DNA from 4 places in the Desulfonatronospira thiodismutans ASO3-1 genome. Region 1 is predicted to be linked to each of the others. Evidence: predicted binding sites of a transcription regulator. Region 1 holds the regulator's gene; each other region holds the start of a gene.
The links. Region 1 encodes sigma-54, which starts transcription at its own class of promoters, with help from an activator protein. Its sites were predicted from a motif close to CTGGCACGGNNNNTGCTT; they were not measured.
Positions count from the first base shown of each region.

Region 2: flgB (flagellar basal body rod protein FlgB) is a predicted target of sigma-54. The motif match lies at 3,858-3,875, and genes of this name have one in related genera.
Region 3: fliR (flagellar biosynthetic protein FliR) is a predicted target of sigma-54. The motif match lies at 2,229-2,246, and genes of this name have one in related genera.
Region 4: DTHIO_RS15500 (DUF4168 domain-containing protein) is a predicted target of sigma-54. The motif match lies at 4,453-4,470, and genes of this name have one in related genera.

Region 1 covers NZ_ACJN02000003.1:502,514-507,773, forward strand. Annotated here, with positions in the region: gene kdsA (3-deoxy-8-phosphooctulonate synthase) at 1-236, shown strand, start outside; gene DTHIO_RS14250 (KdsC family phosphatase) at 229-765, shown strand; gene lptC (LPS export ABC transporter periplasmic protein LptC) at 758-1,300, shown strand; gene DTHIO_RS14260 (LptA/OstA family protein) at 1,313-1,867, shown strand; gene lptB (LPS export ABC transporter ATP-binding protein) at 1,864-2,586, shown strand; gene rpoN (RNA polymerase factor sigma-54) at 2,602-4,044, shown strand; gene hpf (ribosome hibernation-promoting factor, HPF/YfiA family) at 4,080-4,631, shown strand; gene DTHIO_RS14280 (PTS sugar transporter subunit IIA) at 4,659-5,108, shown strand; gene rapZ (RNase adapter RapZ) at 5,084-5,260, shown strand, end outside.
Region 2 covers NZ_ACJN02000003.1:857,887-863,146, reverse strand. Annotated here, with positions in the region: gene DTHIO_RS15865 (aldo/keto reductase) at 1-187, shown strand, start outside; gene hflX (GTPase HflX) at 200-1,525, opposite strand; gene DTHIO_RS22505 (hypothetical protein) at 1,526-1,825, shown strand; gene DTHIO_RS15855 (IMP cyclohydrolase) at 1,855-2,448, opposite strand; gene DTHIO_RS22745 (hypothetical protein) at 2,531-2,656, opposite strand; gene DTHIO_RS15850 (tetratricopeptide repeat protein) at 3,095-3,655, opposite strand; gene flgB (flagellar basal body rod protein FlgB) at 3,952-4,362, shown strand; gene flgC (flagellar basal body rod protein FlgC) at 4,362-4,802, shown strand; gene fliE (flagellar hook-basal body complex protein FliE) at 4,863-5,183, shown strand; gene fliF (flagellar basal-body MS-ring/collar protein FliF) at 5,251-5,260, shown strand, end outside.
Region 3 covers NZ_ACJN02000001.1:896,991-902,250, forward strand. Annotated here, with positions in the region: gene DTHIO_RS04050 (tRNA lysidine(34) synthetase) at 93-839, shown strand; gene DTHIO_RS04055 (M23 family metallopeptidase) at 1,074-1,976, shown strand; gene fliR (flagellar biosynthetic protein FliR) at 2,257-3,045, shown strand; gene flhB (flagellar biosynthesis protein FlhB) at 3,143-4,222, shown strand; gene flhA (flagellar biosynthesis protein FlhA) at 4,268-5,260, shown strand, end outside.
Region 4 covers NZ_ACJN02000003.1:779,340-784,599, forward strand. Annotated here, with positions in the region: gene DTHIO_RS15480 (bile acid:sodium symporter family protein) at 1-609, opposite strand, end outside; gene DTHIO_RS20050 (NfeD family protein) at 658-1,044, opposite strand; gene DTHIO_RS15490 (sensor histidine kinase) at 1,413-2,876, shown strand; gene DTHIO_RS15495 (sigma-54-dependent transcriptional regulator) at 2,913-4,310, shown strand; gene DTHIO_RS15500 (DUF4168 domain-containing protein) at 4,544-4,969, shown strand; gene DTHIO_RS15505 (hypothetical protein) at 4,994-5,251, shown strand.

The sequences.
Region 1 (5,260 bases):
ACGCAACGCACTCGGTGCAGCTTCCCGGAGGCCTCAAGACCGCCTCCGGAGGTCAGCGCGAGTTTGTCCCGGTCCTGGCCCGGGCCGGAGTGGCTGCAGGGGCTCACGGCATATTCATGGAGGTTCACCCCCGTCCGGAAATGGCCCTTTGCGACGGGCCCAACTCCTGGCCTATAGATGAAACCTTTTCTCTGCTGCAAAACCTTTTGAAGATAAGAGACGCCCTGCATGCATAACCATCCGGCTCAAGCCGCGCAAAAAGTAAAACTTCTTGTCCTGGACGCCGACGGGGTGCTTACCGACGGTGGTCTTTACTACGACCCCGATGGACGGATAATAAAAAGGTTCAATGTCCAGGACGGGCTGGGGCTTAAGCTGGCCATGGCCGCCGGACTGGAGGTGGCTGTGATAACCGGGCTCAATTCCGGCGCGGTGGAAACAAGAGTCAAAGAACTTGGAATAAATGATTATTTTTCAGGATCAACCCATAAAATGCCCTTCATCAGGCAGCTTTCCCGGGAAAAAAACCTGTTGTTTTCGCAAATGGCCTACCTCGGTGATGACTGGGTGGACGCAGGTCCTATGCAGTGCGTAGGACTTCCCATGGCTGTGGCCAATGCCCAGCCGGAAATCAGGAAGCTGGCCGCCTGGACCAGTACACAAAGAGGCGGCCACGGAGCAGTGCGTCAGGCCGTGCGTTTTATCCTGCAGGCCCAGGGAAGGCTGGAACAGGAGTGGCGCAAATGGGTCCAGAAACATGCTTAAGAAAGCCTTTCCCATAATCCTTACGGTTATGCTCATGTTTTTCCTGCTGAGCATTTTCTGGCGCGAAACCCCGGGGCCGAGACAAGTTGACTTTGACCAGGACCTGGAAGTTGATTTAAACATCAGGGATCTGACCCTGGTTCAAAGCGGCCGGGACAAAAAAATCTGGGAGCTTGACGCAAAACAGGCAGGCTTCATGCGCAAGGAGAACATCTACCTTCTGCAGGAACCTGTCATGACCTATTTCGGAGAGAAAAACGGCGAACCTGTTGAAATCAGGGCTGCCCGGGGCAGAATAGACCAGGACAGCGGAACCCTTTATATGTGGCCCGACGTAAAGGCCCGTTCAGGGGGCCTTTACACCACTTCAGAAAAGGCTACATACAAGGAAGGCGAGGGACATGTCCTGCTGGAAGACAATGTTTCCTTTACGGGCCGGGGCATGAGGGTAGACACCCCCAGGGCCCTTATAATGCTTGAAGAGGACAAAATCGTGGCCACCCAGGGTGTCAGGACCAGCATCCGGGGAAACTGAACAAAACACATCATGAACAGAATACAGGCAATCACAATGCACTGCAGATTTTTTCCCTATATCCTGGTCTGTGTCCTGGCGGCCTTATTTCTTTACCCTGCCGGGATCCAGGCTGAAAACGACAAGGGTACGGAGATTACCTCACGGGACATGACCTTTAAAGGCGCGGAAAATCTAATTGTGTTTTCCGGTGACGTTTATGTCCGCCGCCCTGATTTCGAGCTCTGGTCAGACAAGCTTTACGTATATCTCAGGTCGGATGCGGACATGGATGAGACCGCACCTGAAGCCGGAGAAGATGATGACATAGAGAAAATCGTCGCCCGGGGACAGGTGCGGATCCAGGGAGAAGGCAGGGAGGGCCGCAGCGGACTTCTGACATATTATCCCGACACAGAGATTGTAGAACTGGAGCAGGACCCCAGGCTTATTGAAGGCAAAAACAGTGTTGAAGGGGAAAAAATCGTTCTCAACCTCAAAGACAATACATCCCGGGTATACGGCAGCGAGGAAAGAAGGGTCCGGGTAATCTTTCATTCAGACGATTCAGACGGGGACGGACAGTGAGCACCCTGCAGGCCCTTGACGTTTACAAGCAGTATGGCAAAAAACCCGTGGTCAAAGGAATATCCCTGGACATAAACCGGGGAGAAATAGTGGGGCTTCTTGGTCCCAACGGCGCCGGCAAGACCACGACCTTCTATATGCTGGTGGGCATCATCCCCCCCACCAAAGGCCGGGTGGCACTGGCCGGTCAAGATATAACTGGACTTTCGCTGCCCAAAAGGGCAGAGTTGGGGATGAGTTATCTGCCGCAGGAAAGCTCCATTTTTAAAAAACTGAGCGTCTATGACAACTTGATGCTTATCCTGGAGTACACCTGCAGGGACAGAAAGCTCCGCCGGGAAAAGGCCGAGTCTTTGATGCACGAACTGGGAATATCTAAGCTTGCTCATCAGAAGGCCTCCTTTCTTTCCGGAGGGGAAAGGCGGCGTCTGGAAATAGCCAGGTCCCTGATAAAGGACCCTGAATTCATTCTTCTGGACGAACCCTTTGCAGGCATTGATCCCATTGCAGTGGATGATATCCAGAAAATTGTGCTTAAGCTAAAGGAAAAAAACATAGGTGTGCTCATTTCAGATCACAACGTGCGCGAAACCCTGAAAATCTGCGACAGGGCATCCCTCGTATTTGAAGGCCAGGTTATACTGAACGGCACACCAGGGGAAATAGCCCAGGACGCCCGGGCCAGACAGGTATACCTGGGAGAATCGTTTCAATTGTAAGCAGGTTATATAAATATGTCCCTGGAACTCAGACAACAGCTCAAATTATCACAGCAACTGGTGATGACTCCGCAGCTGCAGCAGGCCATCAAGCTGTTGCAGCTTTCCAGGGTGGAGCTGTTGGAGGTGGTGCAGCAGGAACTCATGGAAAACCCCATCCTGGAGGAGGTCCAGTACCAGGAGGATGAGCAGACGGCCCGGGATGTACACGAAGAAGCCAACCGCAAAACAAGCCTCAACAGCGAAGAACAGTCCATGATCAAAAATGCGGACTGGGAAAACTATCTGGGCGAATTTTCCAGCAGTTCCAAGCAGTCGGTGCACCATGAAAGGGAGACCCCGGAAGAGATGCAAAGTTTCGAGGCCAGACACTCTTCCAAGCCCTCACTGGAAGGACATCTCTTCTGGCAGTTGCAGCTGCAGGATTTTTCCGAAGAAGATATGGTTGTCGGCGAAGAGATCATCGGCAATCTGGATTCCCGCGGCTATCTCCAGGCCACTTCCCGGGAAATATCCGAATCCACCGGCGCAGAACAGGAGCAGGTGAAAAGAGTTTTAAAACGTATACAGCATTTCGACCCCATTGGCATAGGTTCCAGAAACATCCAGGAATGTCTTCTGGTACAGCTTGAAGCCTTAAACGAGGACGATCCTGTGCTCACTTCACTGGTAAAGGAGCACCTGGAAGACATTGAAAAAAACCGCATTGCCCCGCTTCTGAAAAAATTCAAGGTCAGCCGGGAGTACATGCAGGAATACATTGAGGTCATAAGAAGCCTGGACCCTTTCCCCGGCTCCAGCTACGGCAGCGAGGATGTTGTTTACATCAGCCCGGATATTTATGTTTACAAATACGAAGACGATTTTATCATCCTTTTGAATGAAGACGGGTTGCCCAACCTGCAGCTCAGTTCCTTTTATACTGGTGAAAACCAGCTGGTCAAAGACAAGAAAAACAAGCAGGAGAACGAATACATCCAGGAAAAAACGCGTTCAGCGGTGTGGCTCATGAAAAGCCTGCACCAGAGGCAGCGCACTCTGTACAAGGTTATGCAGAGCATACTCAAATTTCAAAAGGAGTTCTTCGAGCACGGAGTAAGCCGGTTAAAGCCTCTTATACTCAAGGAAGTGGCCGAGGACATTGAGATGCACGAGTCAACGGTGAGCAGGATCACCACCAGCAAGTACGTGTCTACTCCCTACGGCATTTTTGAACTCAAGTTTTTCTTCAACAGCGCCTTGAGCATGGACGGAGGCGGCCACGTGGGTTCCGAGAGTGTAAAGGCAGCCATCAAGAAGATGGTTCGCGAGGAAGACCCCAAAAAACCACTGAGCGATGAAGCCATAGCTGCCATTTTGAAAGAAAACCTGGATGTAAATATCGCCAGGCGTACTGTGGCCAAGTACCGCATGGCTCTGGACATTCCCTCTTCCTCAAAGAGGAAAAAATTCTTCTGACTCCAAAAGCCATATACAAATCCAAGGAGGCTAGCATGCACATCAAATTCAATTTCAAAAGTTTTGAACCCTCTGATCACCTGAAAAATTACGCCCAGGATCGTTTTGAAAAATTGTCCAAATATATAACTGACAATGACGACGTTTCTCTGCAGGTAAATATGGAGGTAGAAAAATTCAGGCACATAGCTGAATGCATCCTCACTGGTAAAGATCTGCATATCTCTGCCAACGAAGAAACAGAAGACATGTACTCCACCGTGGACCTTAGCCTGGACAAGCTTGAAGCCCAGCTCAAGAAACAAAGAGATAAGATCAAGGACAAAAAGAAAAAAACACGAGAAAAACAGCAGGTGCGCATGGATGTGGTCAGTTTTTCCCCGGCAGAGGAGGGACAGAGCCGGGAGCCCCGCATAGTGGCCACGGATCAGTACGAGCCCAAACCCATGCCCCTGGACGAGGCCGCCATGCAGCTGGAAAACCTGGGATACGAATTTTTGGTCTTTTTAAACGCTGAAACCGAAAGGGTAAACGTGGTTTATCGCCGCAAGGACGGGGACTTCGGCTTTATTGACCCAGGCGTATAGACAGGTCTGGCATAACAGAGAGATACAATGCATCTTGCTGATTTTTTAAGCCCGGACCAGATTGTCGCCGGCCTGGTCTCCAGAAACAAGACGGAAGTCCTGGATGAACTGGCCGCCCCCCTGGTGGAAAAACACGACTTCCTGGACCGCAATGAAGTCAACAATGTGCTCGTGAGCAGGGAGAACCTGGGCACCACCGGCATAGGCGACGGCGTGGCCATACCTCACGGCAAGATCGCCGGCCTGGATAACATCCTTATCAGCGCCGGTCTGAGCCGGGAAGGTGTGGATTTCTCCGCCCTGGATCACAAGCCGGTACACATTTTTTTCCTGGTCCTGGCTCCGGAAAAAAGCGCTGGCAAGCATTTAAAAATCCTGGCTTTTATCTCCAGGCTGCTGCAGGACCCTGACTTCAAGGATTGCTTTATAAATGCCCAGTCCAGGGAAGAACTATGGAAACTCATAAACAGGGTTTAATCCGGGACGTACCAGGCAGAGAAAAAGAACATGCGGGCTGCTACCCGGTAATTATTGTCACCGGCCTGTCCGGGGCTGGAAAAAGCACCGCCCTGAACGTCTTTGAAGACCTGGGTTTTTTTTGCGTGGACGGGCTTCCAGTGACCTTGGCC
Region 2 (5,260 bases), 360 kb from region 1:
CCTGGGATATACTTTAAGTTTTCCAGTAAGTACAGCCATCATAGGCATCTCCAGCTTAGAAGAGGTGGAGGAAAACGCCCGCATTGCCAGGGAGTTCGAAGCTTTCTCCAGCGATGAACTGGCCAGGATAGAAGACAAGACCCGCCCCCACCAGGATCAGGCCAACTTTTTCAAGCACCACTGGTGAAAACCGGCAGGTCTAAAGCAGTCTTTCCAGGGTCTGTACAAGGGGAGTCAGGGTTTCTTCTTCCTGGGCGCTGGCGGGAATTGCATCCCGAAATACGTTCTGCAGGATTTCTTTTCTGTCCTGGGTTACCAGGTCCCACTTGTTCAAAACCATGACCAAAGGCTTGTCTTCAAGCTCAAGGAGCCTTAGCAGGCCCTGCACCGCTTCCACCTGCTCCTCCACCTCGGGGTGGGAGGCGTCAGCCACGTGTACCAGCACCCTGGCCAGGGAAAGCTCTTCCAGGGTGGCCATGAAAGCCTCGCGCAAGTCTTCAGGCAGATCCTTTATAAATCCCACAGTGTCGGTGAGGACCACCTCTCTTTCATCGGGAAAGCGCAGCCTGCGGCTGGTGGGGTCCAGGGTGGCGAAGAGCTTGTCTTCGGCCAGGATCCTGCTGCGGGTCAAAGTATTGAGCAGGGTGGACTTGCCGGCATTGGTATAGCCCACTAAGGAAATCACAGGGACATCAGTTTCCACTCGTCTGGCCCGGATATTTTCCCTGTGTCTGCGCAGCTTCTGCAGTTCGTCCTTGATCCTGGTAATGCGGTCCCTGATTTTGCGCCTGTCCAGCTCCAGCTTGGTTTCTCCGGGGCCTCTTCCACCGATTCCCCCGGCCAGGCGGCTAAGGGCTCGGTCCTGCTGGATGAGCCTGGGCAGGGTGTATTTGAGCTGAGCCATTTCCACCTGCAGCTTGCCCGCCCTGGAAGTGGCCCGCTGGGCAAAAATGTCCAGGATAAGCTGGGTGCGGTCAATAACCTTCCTGTCGGTAATGGAGGTCAGGTTTCGAAGCTGGGTGGGGCTCAGTTCCTGGTCGAATATGATAACCGATGCATTGGATTGCAGAGCCATGACTTCCAGTTCGGCAACCTTGCCTTTACCCATAATGGACTTGGGGTTGACCCTGTGGACCCTTTGAATCAGTGTATCCGACACTTCAAGGCCGGCGGTCCCGGCCAGGGCAGCCACTTCCTGCAGGGACCTTTCCTGTTCCTGCCTGGGACGGGTGTCCACGCTGACCAGGAGGGCATTGCCCTCGGCAGATACTTCCTGTGCAGTGCCTTCCCTGCCCAGTTCTTTTTCCAGAGATTCCACGCTGGCCTGATGGTCTGCTCCGGCCCTGCTCCAGTGCAGCGAGGGGTAAATCCTGTAGGGGGTTCGCTCGCGGTTGGGAGGCATGAGGTGGGCCCACTGGAACTGGTCGGGAAATCCCTGGGGATCCACCGTGATGACCGATATGGAATCCAGACGCAGAAACACCATGTCCATGAGGTCTTCGTCGGTGAGGCAGGTGCTGCCCATATGAGTATGCAGCAGTCTTACCCCGCGGAGCCTGCCGCTGCTCTCCCGGAGCCGGTCCAGGGCAGGAATGAGTATGCCTCCCTGGTCGCCCACGATTACCATGAGCACATGTCCGCGGCGGTCTATGATCAGGCCGATCTGTCTTTTTGTCTGGTGGGTCAGGCTGGCAAGTTCCCTGGCCTGCTCCGTGGTAAACCCGGAAGATGCAGGGAACTTGCGGAAGTAAAGCCTGGACAGGGCCTTGAGCTGGTGCGGCTTAAGGCCGGTGAGATTTCCAAAAGGTTTGTGAGCTATAAGTAATCTCCGTCTTGTTGGTTTAAGCGTAAGGGTTATATTTTCTGGTTGAAGTACCCCGAGATGACCTGGTCATAGCGGCTGGTTTTTGCGAAGGTAAAAGATGCCGTTTTAATCCTGAAGTCCAGGTCTATACCTTTTTTATCACGGAGCATATCCATGCAGGGCTGGTAAAATTCCGGGTCGGGCAGAACGCAGATGCTGGCGTGATTTTTGGCGGCTGCCCGCAAAAGGGTGGGACCGCCGATGTCGATCTGCTCAACAGCCTTTTCAATCCCGGGGTCGTCCTGGACTGCCTGTTCAAAGGCATAAAGATTCACGCAGACAATGTCTATGGGCTGAATGTTCATGGAGTCCAGGGTATCCATGTGCTCCGGGTTGTCTTTGTCCGCCAGGACCCCGGCATGAATATGGGGATGCAGCGTCTTGACCCTGCCGCCCAGAATTTCGGGGAACCCGGTGATATCGCTGACCGAGGTCACAGTTACACCGCTGTCCTGCAGCATTTTTTTGGTTCCTCCAGTGGAAATAATTTCCACTTCCATGGACGACAGAAACTGGCCCAGTTCCGTAATCCCGGTCTTGTCCGTAACACTAACAAGCGCTCTTTTTACAGGCAATAACTGCATTTGCTTTTCTCTCCTTTTTTGAAAAGAATGCCAAAAAGTTTTGCAAAAGACAAGTATCCGGCAGGGCAATTGCGGACCGGATTTAAGATTTCCAGTAAACCCGGTCCTGGATGGTCTTGGGGAGGAAAAGGAGAATGGTTTGCAGCTTATGCCTGAAGCGTTTGGTCCGGGTAGTCAGGTGCCGGCAAAATATGGAAGTGGTTTTCATACAACCACCCCTGCCCCTCCTTGCCCAAGGAGGGGAGTTTAGTGGAAGTGGTTTTCATACAACCACCCCTGCCCCTCCTTGCCCAAGGAGGGGAGTGGGCACAGTGCTCTTGACTCTGCTCAAGCCTGGAGTTGAGTCTTTGTTCGTCAAAATGCTCAAGCCGGGAGTTGAGCAACCATTCAGTGCCTCAATCGGCCCGGGGACAGTCCCCGCGACACCTTTTTCAGCACAATACAAAAAGTACATGCGCGAAGTTTTGTGAGCTTGCACAGTTAGTACATAGCGGGGGACAGTCCCCTGGGCCTGGTGCAAGTAATCACCATCGGGGAGCCCCCTGAATGGTTACGGAGCAGATACTCTGCCCGCAATACTGTCCAGAGGCTGCAGTCTGAACAGTTGCTTATCTTAGACAGCTGTCATCTGCGCCTGCAAAAAAAATCAGGCAACATTTGCCAGGAGTTCACCGGCCGCGGTGTTTTCGGGGTCCTGCTCCAGGATCCTGCGCGCATGCTCTTGCGCCTCACTGGCATGGCCCAGGGTCTTGAGGCAGCCGGCCAGGGCAAACCTGACGTCATTATTTTCAGGCTCAACTTCCAGATAAGCTTCCAGATAGGGCAGCACTTCCTGCAGCCTCTGCAGCCCATGGCCGACCTGCACCATGGCCAGCAGGGCCACTAGGTTGGAGGGCTTGAGGGTCAGGGCCTGTTGCAGGAGTTCAAAGGCCTTTTCCAGTGAGCCTATTTCAGCTTCTACCAGGGCCAGGCCTGCAAGGGCCTTGTCGCTGGCTTCCACGCTGCTGGCTTTGGAGTACAGGGAGTGGGCCTTCTGCAGTTCTCCCTTCTGAACCGCTATGGTGGCCAGGCCGAGATAGGGCTCGGCGTGCACGCCGTTGGAACCCGCCGCCTTTTTATAGTGCTCTTCTGCTTTATCCAGTTCTCCCATGAACAGGTAGCTTTCACCCAGCTCCTTGTTGATTTGGTAATCCAGACTGTTGTCCATGACATTCCTCCGTGGTTGTTGGTCAAAATTTTCTGAATGATTCTTTTGAAGCAAAATGTATGCCTGTATTCCCTGAGAAGGATTTTGTTGCCAGGTCCTGGAGCAGATAACAATTAACAATTAACTGATAACTTTTAACTCGCAGCCGGGAAAAGGCCGCGAAAGGCCCGGCTGGTGAACAGGCAGGAGGTCAGCCGGTATTATGGAACAGGAGTTGCTAATAAAGGAGCTAAGGTTGATTGTTTGAAACATTAAACCAGAAACAGCAGTAGAAATATTTTAAAGGAGAACAACAGATGAAAGCTTTATTCGGCGATCACATCCAACTGACTTCCAGGGTGCTGGACATGCGCCTTGAGCGTCAAAATGTTGTCTCTTCCAACCTGGCCAATGTCAAAACACCGGGGTACCAGGCCAGGAGAGTAGAGTTTGAAGAGCAGCTGCAATCAGCCCTGAACCTTGACGCCAGGGGCAAGATGGCCAGGACCGATCCCGGGCATGTATCAGGCGCTTTTGATCCCCAGGGGTTTAATGCTCAGTTTATAAAAAGCATGGAGCCCAGGGTTTACCAGGGGGAAGACGCCGTGGACCTGGACAAGGAAATGTCCATCATGTCCCAGAATACCTTGATGTACAATGCCCTTAGCATGGTGCAGCAGAAAAATTTTCAGGGACTTAAAACTGTAATCAGGGAAGGAGGACAATAATGAGTTTCATGAAATCTCTGGATATAGGCGCATCGGCCCTCAGTGCAGAGCGCACCCATCTTAACGTCATTTCCATGAACCTGGCCAATGCCAATACCACGCGCACCCCTGAAGGCGGACCTTATGAGCGTAAAAGCGTGCTGTTCAGGTCCACTCCACTGGAAACGCCTTTCGGCCATGCCATGCAGACCGAGCTGGAAAGGGAGCTTCGCGGGGTCAAGGCCCAGAAGGTGATGACGGACCAGCGCCCCTTTAAGATGGTTTACGATCCGGCCCACCCGGATGCAGACCAGGAGGGCTACGTCAAGACCCCGGATATCAATGTAGTTGAAGAAATGGCCAATATGTTGACCGCCATGCGAACCTACGAGGCCAATGTGTCTGCTGTGACCAACACCAAGAACATGTTCAACAAGGCCCTGGAAATCGGGCGGGGTTAATCCGGTCCAAAAAAACTGTGCCTGCCGCCCGGATAAAAGGCTGAAAGCAAGGAGAGAGACATGTCAGTTTCACCCATGGCCCTGAAGGCCTACACCGATGCTATGCAGACCGGCCAGAACATGGCCGGAGGGAAAGCTGCTTCAGGCAGCAACAAGGCATACAATGATTTTGCGGACACGCTCCAGTCTTCTCTTGGGGAGGTAAATAACCTCCAGACCGATAAAAAAGAGATGATAGAGGCCTTTGCTTCCGGAAAAACCCAGAATGTGCATGAACTGATGATCAGCCTGGAAAAGGCCGGTGTAGCCATGCAGATGACTTCCGCTGTTCGAAACAAGGTCATGGAGAGCTACAGGGAATTGATGCAGATGCCTTTTTAGAATTTTGCCTGTTGTTTTCGATTAAGATCACCAAACCTGAACCCTGAACCAGATAAAGGATTCCAGCATGCCCCCGT
Region 3 (5,260 bases), on a different contig from region 1:
TCGCATTTTGTGCATTGCCCGCATGCAGACTTTATATTATTAGGCCCGGAATTGAAGCTGTCAATTGTTTCCGCTGGAACAAAACGCTGTCTATGGGAATTAAAAAAAATCTCAACCATGCACAGAAAATATGCCTGGGCCGCTGCGGCAAACTCATGCAGCAGACAGGCATGCTGTGGCCCGGGGCCCGGGTGGGCATCGCTGTCTCCGGCGGCGTGGACAGCTGGGTTCTGGCCAGAGTTTTGATGATACGCCAGAAAATAGTGCCCTTTTATTTCGAGATCATCCTTCTGCACGTCAACCCCGGATTCGATCCTGGCAACCACCAGCCCCTGGTGGACTGGCTGGGCGCAAACCCCCTTCCCGGGCATATCCAGTCCACGGACATAGGACCCAGGGCTCACAATCCCGGCAACACCAAGTCTCCCTGCTTCCTGTGCTCGTGGAGCAGGCGCAAGGTCCTTTTTGATCTCTGCAGAAAATACAGCCTGACCCACCTGGCCCTTGGACACAATGCCGAAGACCTGGCTGCTACCTTTTTCATGAACCTTATACAGACCTCCAGAGTGGACGGACTTTCCGCCAGAGAAGAGTTTTTCCAGGGCAGTTTGACCCTGATCCGGCCTCTGCTGCTGGTGGAGAAGAAATATATCCGCAATGCAGCCCGCAGGTGGGAACTGCCTGTCTGGGAAAACCCGTGCCCCTCAGCCGGAGCCAGCAAGAGAACGGAGATGGAGGGAATGCTGGATGTGTTGTCCGGAGGAAACAAAAAGACAAGACAGAATATATTGAATGCTTTTAAGCGCTGGCAGCTTGACTTGGCCTGTAACTTAAAATAGGAATTCATGAATTGTTTATCAGAATTTACTGCTGCAAACCTTTGAAGCACATTTACAAAGGGGTAACAGTTTAGCCCTTTTTAAGGAAAGCAGGGGACATTAAGGAAAGCAGGGGACAGGCACCCCCGCACTTATTTTTCTAAAGGAAGATTGACAGGTTTTAAAATAAGTGCGGGGAGAGCCAGTCCCCATTCCAAATGCAAATGGCTAAACTTTTACACAAAGGGAATCAACATGCTTTTTAAAAAATACCAGTTGGTTATATTTAAAGACAAACATGGATCGTGCTCCAGTATTACATTAAGAGGCTGGGTTTTCATGTTTGCCCTTTTGCTGATCCTGGCCGTAGCCGGAACCAACGTTTACCTCTGGAAGCATTACCAGGAGTACAGGACCGTCAGTCAGCAGTTGAACCGTTCCCAGGACACGGTCCAGTCCCAGAAAATTCAACTCACCACCCTGTTTCACAAGTTTCATGACCTTGAACAGAACCTGGAGCGGGTCCAGGAGTTCGACGACAAGCTCCGGGTCATGCTGAACCTTGAGCCTCCCAGAGAACTTAACCCCAATCCAATAGGCGGGACCAGTGAAAACACCTCCCCTTCATCGTTTCCCTTCTACCGCCAGGAGATGCTCACCAGACAGATGCACAACTTTCTGGACCAACTGAGCAAAGAAGCCCGCCTGGAAGAAATAAAACAGCAGGAGATCCTGCAGGCCCTGCATCAGCAAAAAGATCTCCTTTCCAGTACTCCTTCCATCTGGCCTGCCCAGGGATGGGTATCCTCGGATTTCGGGTATCGTTCCTCACCCTTTACCGGCCAGCGGGAATTTCATAAGGGCCTGGACATTTCAGCTCCAGAAGGTACGCCCATTTATGCTCCGGCATCAGGTAAAGTCACTTTTACCGGCAGGGACGGTGGATACGGCATAACCATGGTCATTGATCACGGCAGGGGAATTACAACCAGGTATGCCCACCTGCAGCGCTACGTAGCTGATGAAGAAACCAAGGTATCCCGGGGAGAGCTTATTGGCTACGTGGGCAACACCGGCAGAAGCACCGGCCCACACCTGCACTACGAAGTACGCCTCAACAACATGCCGGTAAACCCCAAAAGATACATTCTGAACTGACCTGATAAGTGCCCGCAATCCAGTTATCTGTTATCAGTTAATTGTTATTCAGTTTATTATGACCCCAGTGAAACCCTGCTATGCAGGAAATCCTTCGGATTTGTTTCACCTGGCAGGCCCAGTGTATTGGAAGAATATACACGGGGATAGTCTCCTTCAATTCCGCCATTCAATTCCGCTCGCCCCTTCGCCAAGTCGCTGAAATCGCTCAAGTCGCCCCTTCGCTCCCTCGCTTCTTCCCGCTCCCCCAATCTGGCCCGTCTCTTGCTAATCAGCGGGCATGGACATATTCAATTTCAACCCTGAAACCGTATTCAGCTTCTGGCTGACCTTCTTCAGAGTAAGCCTGGTGGTGTTCCTGCTGCCCTTTTTCGGGGGTGAGGCTATGCCCGTACCCATCAAGGCCGCCCTGTGCATTGTTCTATCCCTGGCCCTCTGGCCGCATCTTTCCTTTGATGCGCAATACTTCCCTGAACATCCGGCCCAGATTGCGGTCATGATTATGGGCGAACTGGTTCTGGGGCTTATCCTGGGATTGATCGTGCATTTTCTCTTCGCCGCCATCCAGACAGGGGGAGACCTCATTGCCTTTCAGATGGGCTTTAAAATGATGAACGTGGTGGACCCCCTTACCGGCCTGCAGGAGTCAATAACCACACAGTTTCTGTATATGTGCTCCATGCTGGTGTTTCTAAGCATCAACGGCCACCTGTATATGCTCATGGGCCTGACCCAGAGCTTTGACCTGATACCTCCGGGGGGGCTGTTCATCACCCCGGAGCTTATTAACCAGATCATATATTATTCCAGTCAAATTTTTGTCCTGGCCTTTAAAATTGCTTCTCCAATTATCGCCACGGTCTTCCTGGTCAACCTGGGCCTGGCGTTTATGGCCAGAACCGCTCCCCAGATGAATGTTCTGCTTTTGGGTTTCCCCATAAAGATTGCAGTGGGACTGCTTTTTCTGAGCCTGGTTTTCCAGCTCATCAGCCTGTATGTATCCGGCTTCATCTCCGATCTGGGGGGCACCATGTATAACCTGCTGCGGGCGGCTGCCGGTCCTTCGTGAAGTAACAAGGCGGAATACATCTAATCTTCTGGTAAGTTGAAAGTTATCAGTTAATTGTTGATAGTCCAAAAAAATATTTATTATTGCAGAGTGTTAGATGCCTCAGAAAGACCCCAGTAAAACAGAAGACGCAACCCCGAAACGGCGGAAAAAGGCCCGGGAACAGGGGAATGTACCCAAAAGCCAGGAGATGCCCAAGATCATCAGCCTCATCGCCGGCATTCTTGCTCTGCGCCTGTTTTTCCCCCATATCAGGGATACGTACATGGAGATGACCGAATGGTTCATGGACCAGGCCTTTCATTATCAGCTCAACCCGGAAAGCCTCTATCACCTGGCTGTTTTCAGCATCCAGAATATTGCCAGTATGCTTCTGCCTTTTATGCTCATAGTATTTTTCGTGACTATCGTAGCAATTTATCTGCAAGTAGGTTTTTTGTGGACCTTTAAGCCACTCAAGCCCAAAATGAAAATATTTAACGTAGTTGAAGGGCTCAAGAAAAAATTCCTGGACCTGAACACCCTGGTGCGTCTGGTGAAAAACGTAGGCATCGCCTCAGCCGTTGCTACCGCTCCATACATTATCATCACATCGGAATTTGAAAACTTTCTGCCCCTTTTTTACGAAGACCCTCCTTTTATCGTGGCCTACATCCTGAATACAGCCTTCAAGATGGCTATGCTGGCCATGATCCCCCTGCTTATCATAGCCATCGCCGACGTAGCCTACACCAGGTGGGACTACGAGCAGAACCTGAAAATGACCAAGGACGAGGTCAAGGACGAAAGAAAGCAGGCCGAGGGAAATCCAGAGGTAAAAAAGGAGCAGAGAAAGAAGATGCAGTCCACCACCCAGCAGAGAATGCGCCAGGAAGTACCCAAGGCGGACGTGGTCATTACCAACCCCACCCACCTCGCAGTAGCCATAAAGTACGATCCCGTTCTGGCTCCCGCCCCCATGGTCCTGGCCAAGGGGGCCAACTTCAGGGCCGAAAAGATCAAGGAGATAGCCAGGGAAAACAACATCCCCATCAGGGAAAACAAGCCATTGGCACAAGCCTTGTATAAGAACGTCCAGGAAGGCGAAACAATACCCGAAGACATGTACAAGGCAGTGGCTTCAATACTGGCTCAACTCTACAAATTCAAAAAACAGGGATCGCCTGGAGGACAATAAAAATGCCTGCAGCAAAAACCGATTCAAATACAGGGCGTCAATAATATGGCAGTTAAATCTTCTGTTCTGGGCAATATCAACTATGCCAGGTTCACTAAGCAGGGAGACATACTACTGGCCGGCGGAGTGGTGGTCATTCTTTTTGTCATGCTGGTCCCCATGCCGCCCGTGCTCCTGGATCTGCTGCTGACTTTCAATCTGTCCTTTGCCTTTGTCATCCTGGTCACATCCATGTTCATGCGCAGCCCCCTGGAATTTTCCATATTCCCTTCGCTTCTTCTGATAGCCACCCTGTTCAGGCTGGCCCTGAACGTGGCCACCACCAGGCTTATTCTGCTGCACGGAGATCAGGGCACCCATGCCGCGGGCCGGGTCATCGAGTCCTTCGGCACCTTTGTGGTGGGAGGCAACTACTTCATCGGCATAGTGATCTTTCTCATTCTTTTCGCCCTGACCAAGATGGTCATAGCCAATGGAACAACCCGCATAGCCGAAGTGGCGGCGCGCTTTACACTGGACTCCATGCCGGGCAAACAGATGTCCATTGAGGCCGATCTCAACTCCGGACTCATAGACGAGCAGGAAGCCAAAAGGCAGCGCGAAGCCCTGCGCAAGGAATCGGACTTCTACGGAGCCATGGACGGCTCGGGCAAGTTCGTCTCCGGCGACGTCAACGCCGGCATACTCATTACTGTCATAAACATCGTTGGCGGGCTGATAATAGGTATCGTGCAGCATGGCATGAGCTGGGGCGAGGCCGCCCAGACCTATACCCTGCTGACCATCGGCGACGGCCTGGTGGCCATAATTCCCTCCATCATCATTTCCACTTCAGCAGGCATAATTGTCAGCCGTGCCGCTGCCGAAGCCCAGATGGGTCAGGAATTCCTGGGTCAGCTCACCAACCATCCCAGGGCCCTGCGCTTAGTCAGCGGTGTGCTGCTGCTTTTCGGCCTTGTTCCGGGAATGCCCACTTTTGTCTTCCTGCTCATGTCCGGCGCCCTTTTTACCCTGTCCATTCTTTCAGCCAGAAACAAA
Region 4 (5,260 bases), 280 kb from region 1:
CGCGTAGACAATAAAAATAATGATCAGGCTGCTTGTCGTGGAAAAGGTTTTTTTCAGGGCGTCCGCCACCCGGTATACAAAGGGCCTTAACAACTGTCCCGCCACAAAAGGCGCAAGAAGGAGCAGGGAAATATCCAGCAGTAACTGCCCCAGGGGCAGGGCCACCCCTCCGGCCTGAAGCCAGACGCTGACCCACAAAGGCGTGATGAGTATTCCGGCCACGTTGGCCAGGCTGGAATTAAACACCGCCCCGGCGACATTGCCTTTGGTCATGAAGGTATAGGCTACCGAGGTTGCTATGGTGGTGGGCAGCACTGCCAGAAAAAAGAATCCTGTGCGCATATCCTGAGAAAGCACTGGATAAGTCACCAGTATCATCCCCAGTGCAGCCAGGGGAATAAGCACATATATAAAAGCCTGAACGAATATATGCAGCCTCCACTGCATCAGTCCGTCCCTGATGGCGGCCATGGACAGAGTCAGGCCCTGGAAGAAAAATATAAGGACAACTCCCAGCCTGGTAGTGTTTTCGCTTTGAAGCACCCCTCCCCTGGCTCCGGGCTCAGGAAACAGCCAGGCCAGAAACACTGCCGTCACAAGGCCGACCATAAACCAGTTTTTTTTCAGCCAGTTCGCCACTGCTTGCCCCCTGCTTTATCAGTCATATTCATGGCACCTTTGTACGTGAAGCTTAAGCCCCCTGTGACCGGATACCCTGACCCAGGACCCGGCCTCTACAGGCTCGCCGTGGATACTTTTTGCGTTCCAGATCTCGCCTTTCAGTTTGACCTGACCCTCGGGGTCCAGGGTATTGACAACCCTGGCCCGCTCCCCGTGCAGCCTGGCCACCATGTCCGTGTGCCCGGGCTGCATGGCTCTCCTGAAAAAAGGGTAGAGTATCACGTCTTTGAACACCAGGATCGCCAGTACCAGCACCACGGTACTTACACTGATCCATTCCTGATCCCTTGCATGCATGAGAAGAATCAGGGCGATGAGAAATCCGGGCACCTGAAGTGCCACGTATCTGATTAAAGGTGTCAACAGAAAATGCTCTCTTTTGTATTTTTGTAATTATCAGTACCCTTCAATAAAAAACAGTTTCCACCAAAATCCCCCATTGTCAACAGCTGCTTGACCAAAGGCCGCTGACTCGGCATAAAGAATGCATTTTTGTCCTCCTGTCAATCGCCTCGCATAAAAAAAGACTTTCTACAGTCACATCTGGACAGCACCTGGAAAAATTTTATACCTTTTATTTCCAAACAACCACAACCTGCTCTTGGCTGACACCCAAACCTGCGACACCAGAACAAGATGTTTTTTTCTTCATCAACTAAGGTTGTCCTGCCGGGAAAAACAGGATACAAGTTGACACATGTGCAATTTTAGTCACGCAAGGTTAAGATAATATGTTTAAAAAAATAGCTTCCTTTTCCAGACTTTTCAGCCTGCGCCTGGCCCTGGTGGTCTACGTCGTTCTGCCCCTGGCATGCATTCTGGCCGTTACCGGCTACCTGGTCTTAAACGCTCTGGAAAGGCAGGTGGAACAGCAGATGCAAAACGACTTAGAACTGGTGGCCCGTTCCATCCAGCTGCCCTTAAGCCATGCTTTGGAACGCGACCGTGAGGGCAGCATGATCCAGGCCCTGGAGTCGGCCTTTGCCATCGGCAGGGTATACAGCGCAAACGTCTATGACAAGGACGGCCAGGAGATTGCTTCAGCCGGCAGAACAGACCCGGACCCGGAAAAGGACAAGCTGACGGAACTGGCCGCAGAAGGGGAAAGGCGCGGTGAATATGGCCACGTAGCGGGACGGGAGGTTTACTCCTATTTTGTTCCCCTTACAGACTCCGGCGGGCGTATAAGCGGACTGCTGCAGCTCACCCGGCGGGAAAGCGACTTCAAAGAGGACATAAGCGCCATCAGGACCAAGGGGGTTATGGGACTGGGAGTGGCTGTCTTTTTCATGAGCGCGCTGGTTTTATACGGCCACCACAAAGCCCTGGGAAAATACTTTACCCGTTTGACCCAGAGCATGTCCAGGGTCGCCGGGGGAGAGAGGAGGCATAGGTTCAAGCCCCAGGGCCCAAGGGAAATAGTGACCATTGGAGAACGTTTTAATTTTATGCTGGACAGCATAGAAAAAGCTGAAACCGAAATCAGGGAGCGCCGGCAGGCCCAGGAAGAGCTTCAGGCCAGGCTCAGGCAGGCTGAAAAACTGGCTGCACTGGGACAGCTTGCCGCCGGTGTGGCCCACGAACTGGGAACCCCTCTAAGCGTGGTCAGCGGAAAAGCCCAGAGAGCCCAGAGAAAAAAGGGGCTTCCCCCCGAGCTCAATGCAACCATGCAGGAAATCCGCCAGGAAGTGGAGCGCATGGAGAATATCATCAGGCAGCTTCTGGACTTCAGCCGGCGAAACGAACAGCAGAAAAGAAATGTCTCCATGAAACAGCTTGCCCGTTCCGCCCATGCTTCAGCGGAAGAAGAGGCCAGGAACACCGGTCATGAGCTATCCATCCAGGAGCCGGACAGGGAAATACACATCAAGGCCGACCCCACCCGCATAGAGCAGGCTCTGGTCAACCTTTTGAAAAACGCCCTGCAATCAAGTTCAAACGCCCTTGCCCGGATCTCCTGGGGAGAGGACAGCGGATGGGCCTGGTTTCAGGTGGACGACAACGGCCCCGGAATTTCGGAGGACATAAAGTCCAAACTGTTTGAGCCCTTTTTTACAACAAAAAGCGTGGGCATGGGGACAGGGCTCGGCCTTGCCGTGGTCCACGGCATCGCTGAAGAGCACAGCGGATATGTAGAGGTTGGGCAAAGCGATATGGGCGGAGCCATGTTTCGCATCTGGCTCCCTCTTTCTTAATCAAAAAACCGGGGAAGCCGGCCCAGGGAAAAGACCATGAACCAGGTTCAGATAAAGAACAGCAAATTGCTTATTGTTGAAGATGATAAGGGACTGGGGCAGCTTCTCACCGAAGAGGTCCAGGACAACGGCCTTGAAGCATTCTGGTGTTCCAGTGCTGAAGAGGCTCTTTCCATGATGAACTCCTGGAACCCGGACCTTGTGGTAAGCGACTTGAGGCTGCCCGGTATGGACGGACTTGAATTTCTCCAGAAAGTCCGGGACAACTTCCCGGATAATCAGCCCGATTTTCTTGTTATCACCGCATTCGGGACCATATCCAGAGCCGTGGAAACTCTCAAGGCAGGAGCCGAGGATTTTCTGACCAAACCCCTGGATCTGGATCACTTCATTCTTACTGTGGAGAGAGTGCTTCGAAACCGCGCCCTGCGCCTGGAAGTCAAGCAGATCAAAAGCCTGCTCAACTCCGACAGCTTTCATGACATGTATGGCCAGAGCAGGTGCATGCGCTTTCTTTTCGACCAGATAACCAGGGTGGCCCAGGCCGACGGTCCGGTGCTCATCCTGGGAGAGTCGGGTACAGGCAAGGAGCTTGTGGCCAGGGCCATCCACGGCGAAAGCAAAAGGGCTCAGAACCCGTTTCTGGCGGTCAACTGCGCCGGCATTCCCGAGCATCTCCTGGAAAGCGAATTCTTCGGACACAAGGCCGGCGCATTCACCGGGGCCAGCAAAACCAGGCAGGGACTCTTTGCCGAGGCCCACGGGGGCACCCTGCTTCTGGACGAGATCTCGGAAATGCCCCTCTTCATGCAGGCCAAACTGCTGCGCCTGCTGCAGGACGGCAAAGTGCGTCCCGTGGGGGGAAACCAGGAAGAGCAGGTGGATGTGCGTATCCTGGCCGCCACCCACAGGGACCTGGAAGAAGAGGTCCGCCATGGCCACTTCCGGGAAGACCTTTTCTACCGCCTGGAGACATTCACCCTGAGGATTCCTCCTTTAAGAGAGCGGGAAACAGACCTGGAACTCCTGGCTGAAAGACTCCTGCGCCGATTCTGCGTCCAGACGGGCAAAAAAATACAGGGGTTTTCACAACAGGCCCTGAACATCCTGGAAAAATATCATTTCCCGGGCAATGTACGCGAACTGCAGAATGCCGTGGAAAGAGCAGTAACGTTCTGCGACGGCAACGAAATTCTGCCCAGGCACCTGCCGGCGCGCATCCGGGACAACCAGTCCTCTTCCCAGGAAAGTCAGGCACATGTCTCTCAGCAGCTGTTCCAGGACCAGAACCTTCCCCCGTTATCCGAGGTGGAACAGCGCTACATCCAGCACGTGCTGGACAAAGTGGGGGGCAACAAGCGCAGGGCAGCATCAATTCTGGGCATAGGCAGGCGTACTCTCTACCGCAGGCTGGGAGAAGAGGTGAGCGGATAACGCCTGCACCCTGCACAAAACCGTCTCATGTGTCATATATACACATAAATTACCTGCATCCCTGGCACACTCAGCCCGGCCACGATCTGCAAAAAATCCTCTCAGCCATTGCCTGCAGCCTGCCTGCAAGCTCAATGCAAGACTGGCACACCACTTGCTTTAAATATTTTATGTGTTTCTTTGCTGCACAGGTAGTGCGGCACAACAATTAATTTATTTATTTGGAGGGTTGAATGTTTAGCACGAAAAGTTCAATTGTTCTCAGTCTGGCAGCAGCGGTAATGCTGATCCTCGGCTTCGGCCTGAACGTACAGGCCCAGCAGGAATACCAGCAGGAAGGCCAACAGCAGCAGTATCAGCAGGAAATGATGCAGCAGCAGCAGGCTCCTGACATTGATGTCAGCGATGCCGAACTGGACCAGGTTGCTGATGCCTACCAGGCAGTGACGGATGTGCGTGAGAAATTCCAGCAGGAACTGGGGGAAGTCTCTGATCCTGAAAGGGCCCAGGAACTGCAGCAGCAGGCTGGTGAAGAAATGGTAGAAGCTGTTGAAGCCCAGGGGCTGGATGTACAGACCTACAACCAGGTCATGGAAGCAGCCCAGGTGGATGAAGAACTCAGGAACCAGCTCCTGGAACGCCTTGAAGGAATGCAGTAATCGATTTTCAGGAGGTAACGGCAAATGTGGATTAAAGGAACGTTATTGACACTGGCTGCAGTACTGGTACTTGGTTTTTCCATGGGCTGCGAGCCAGAACAGGAAATGGACGCACCAGAAGGCTTTGAAGAACAGGCACCGCCTGAAGGCTACGATCAGCCTGCTCCCGAGGGCTACGGAGAACCAGCACCCGATGCCTACGAGCAGCCTGCACCCGAAGGGTATGAACAGCCCGAAGGCGAAGATCCCTACGGTGACCCGGGAGAAGAGCCCGGATTCTAAACAGTAACG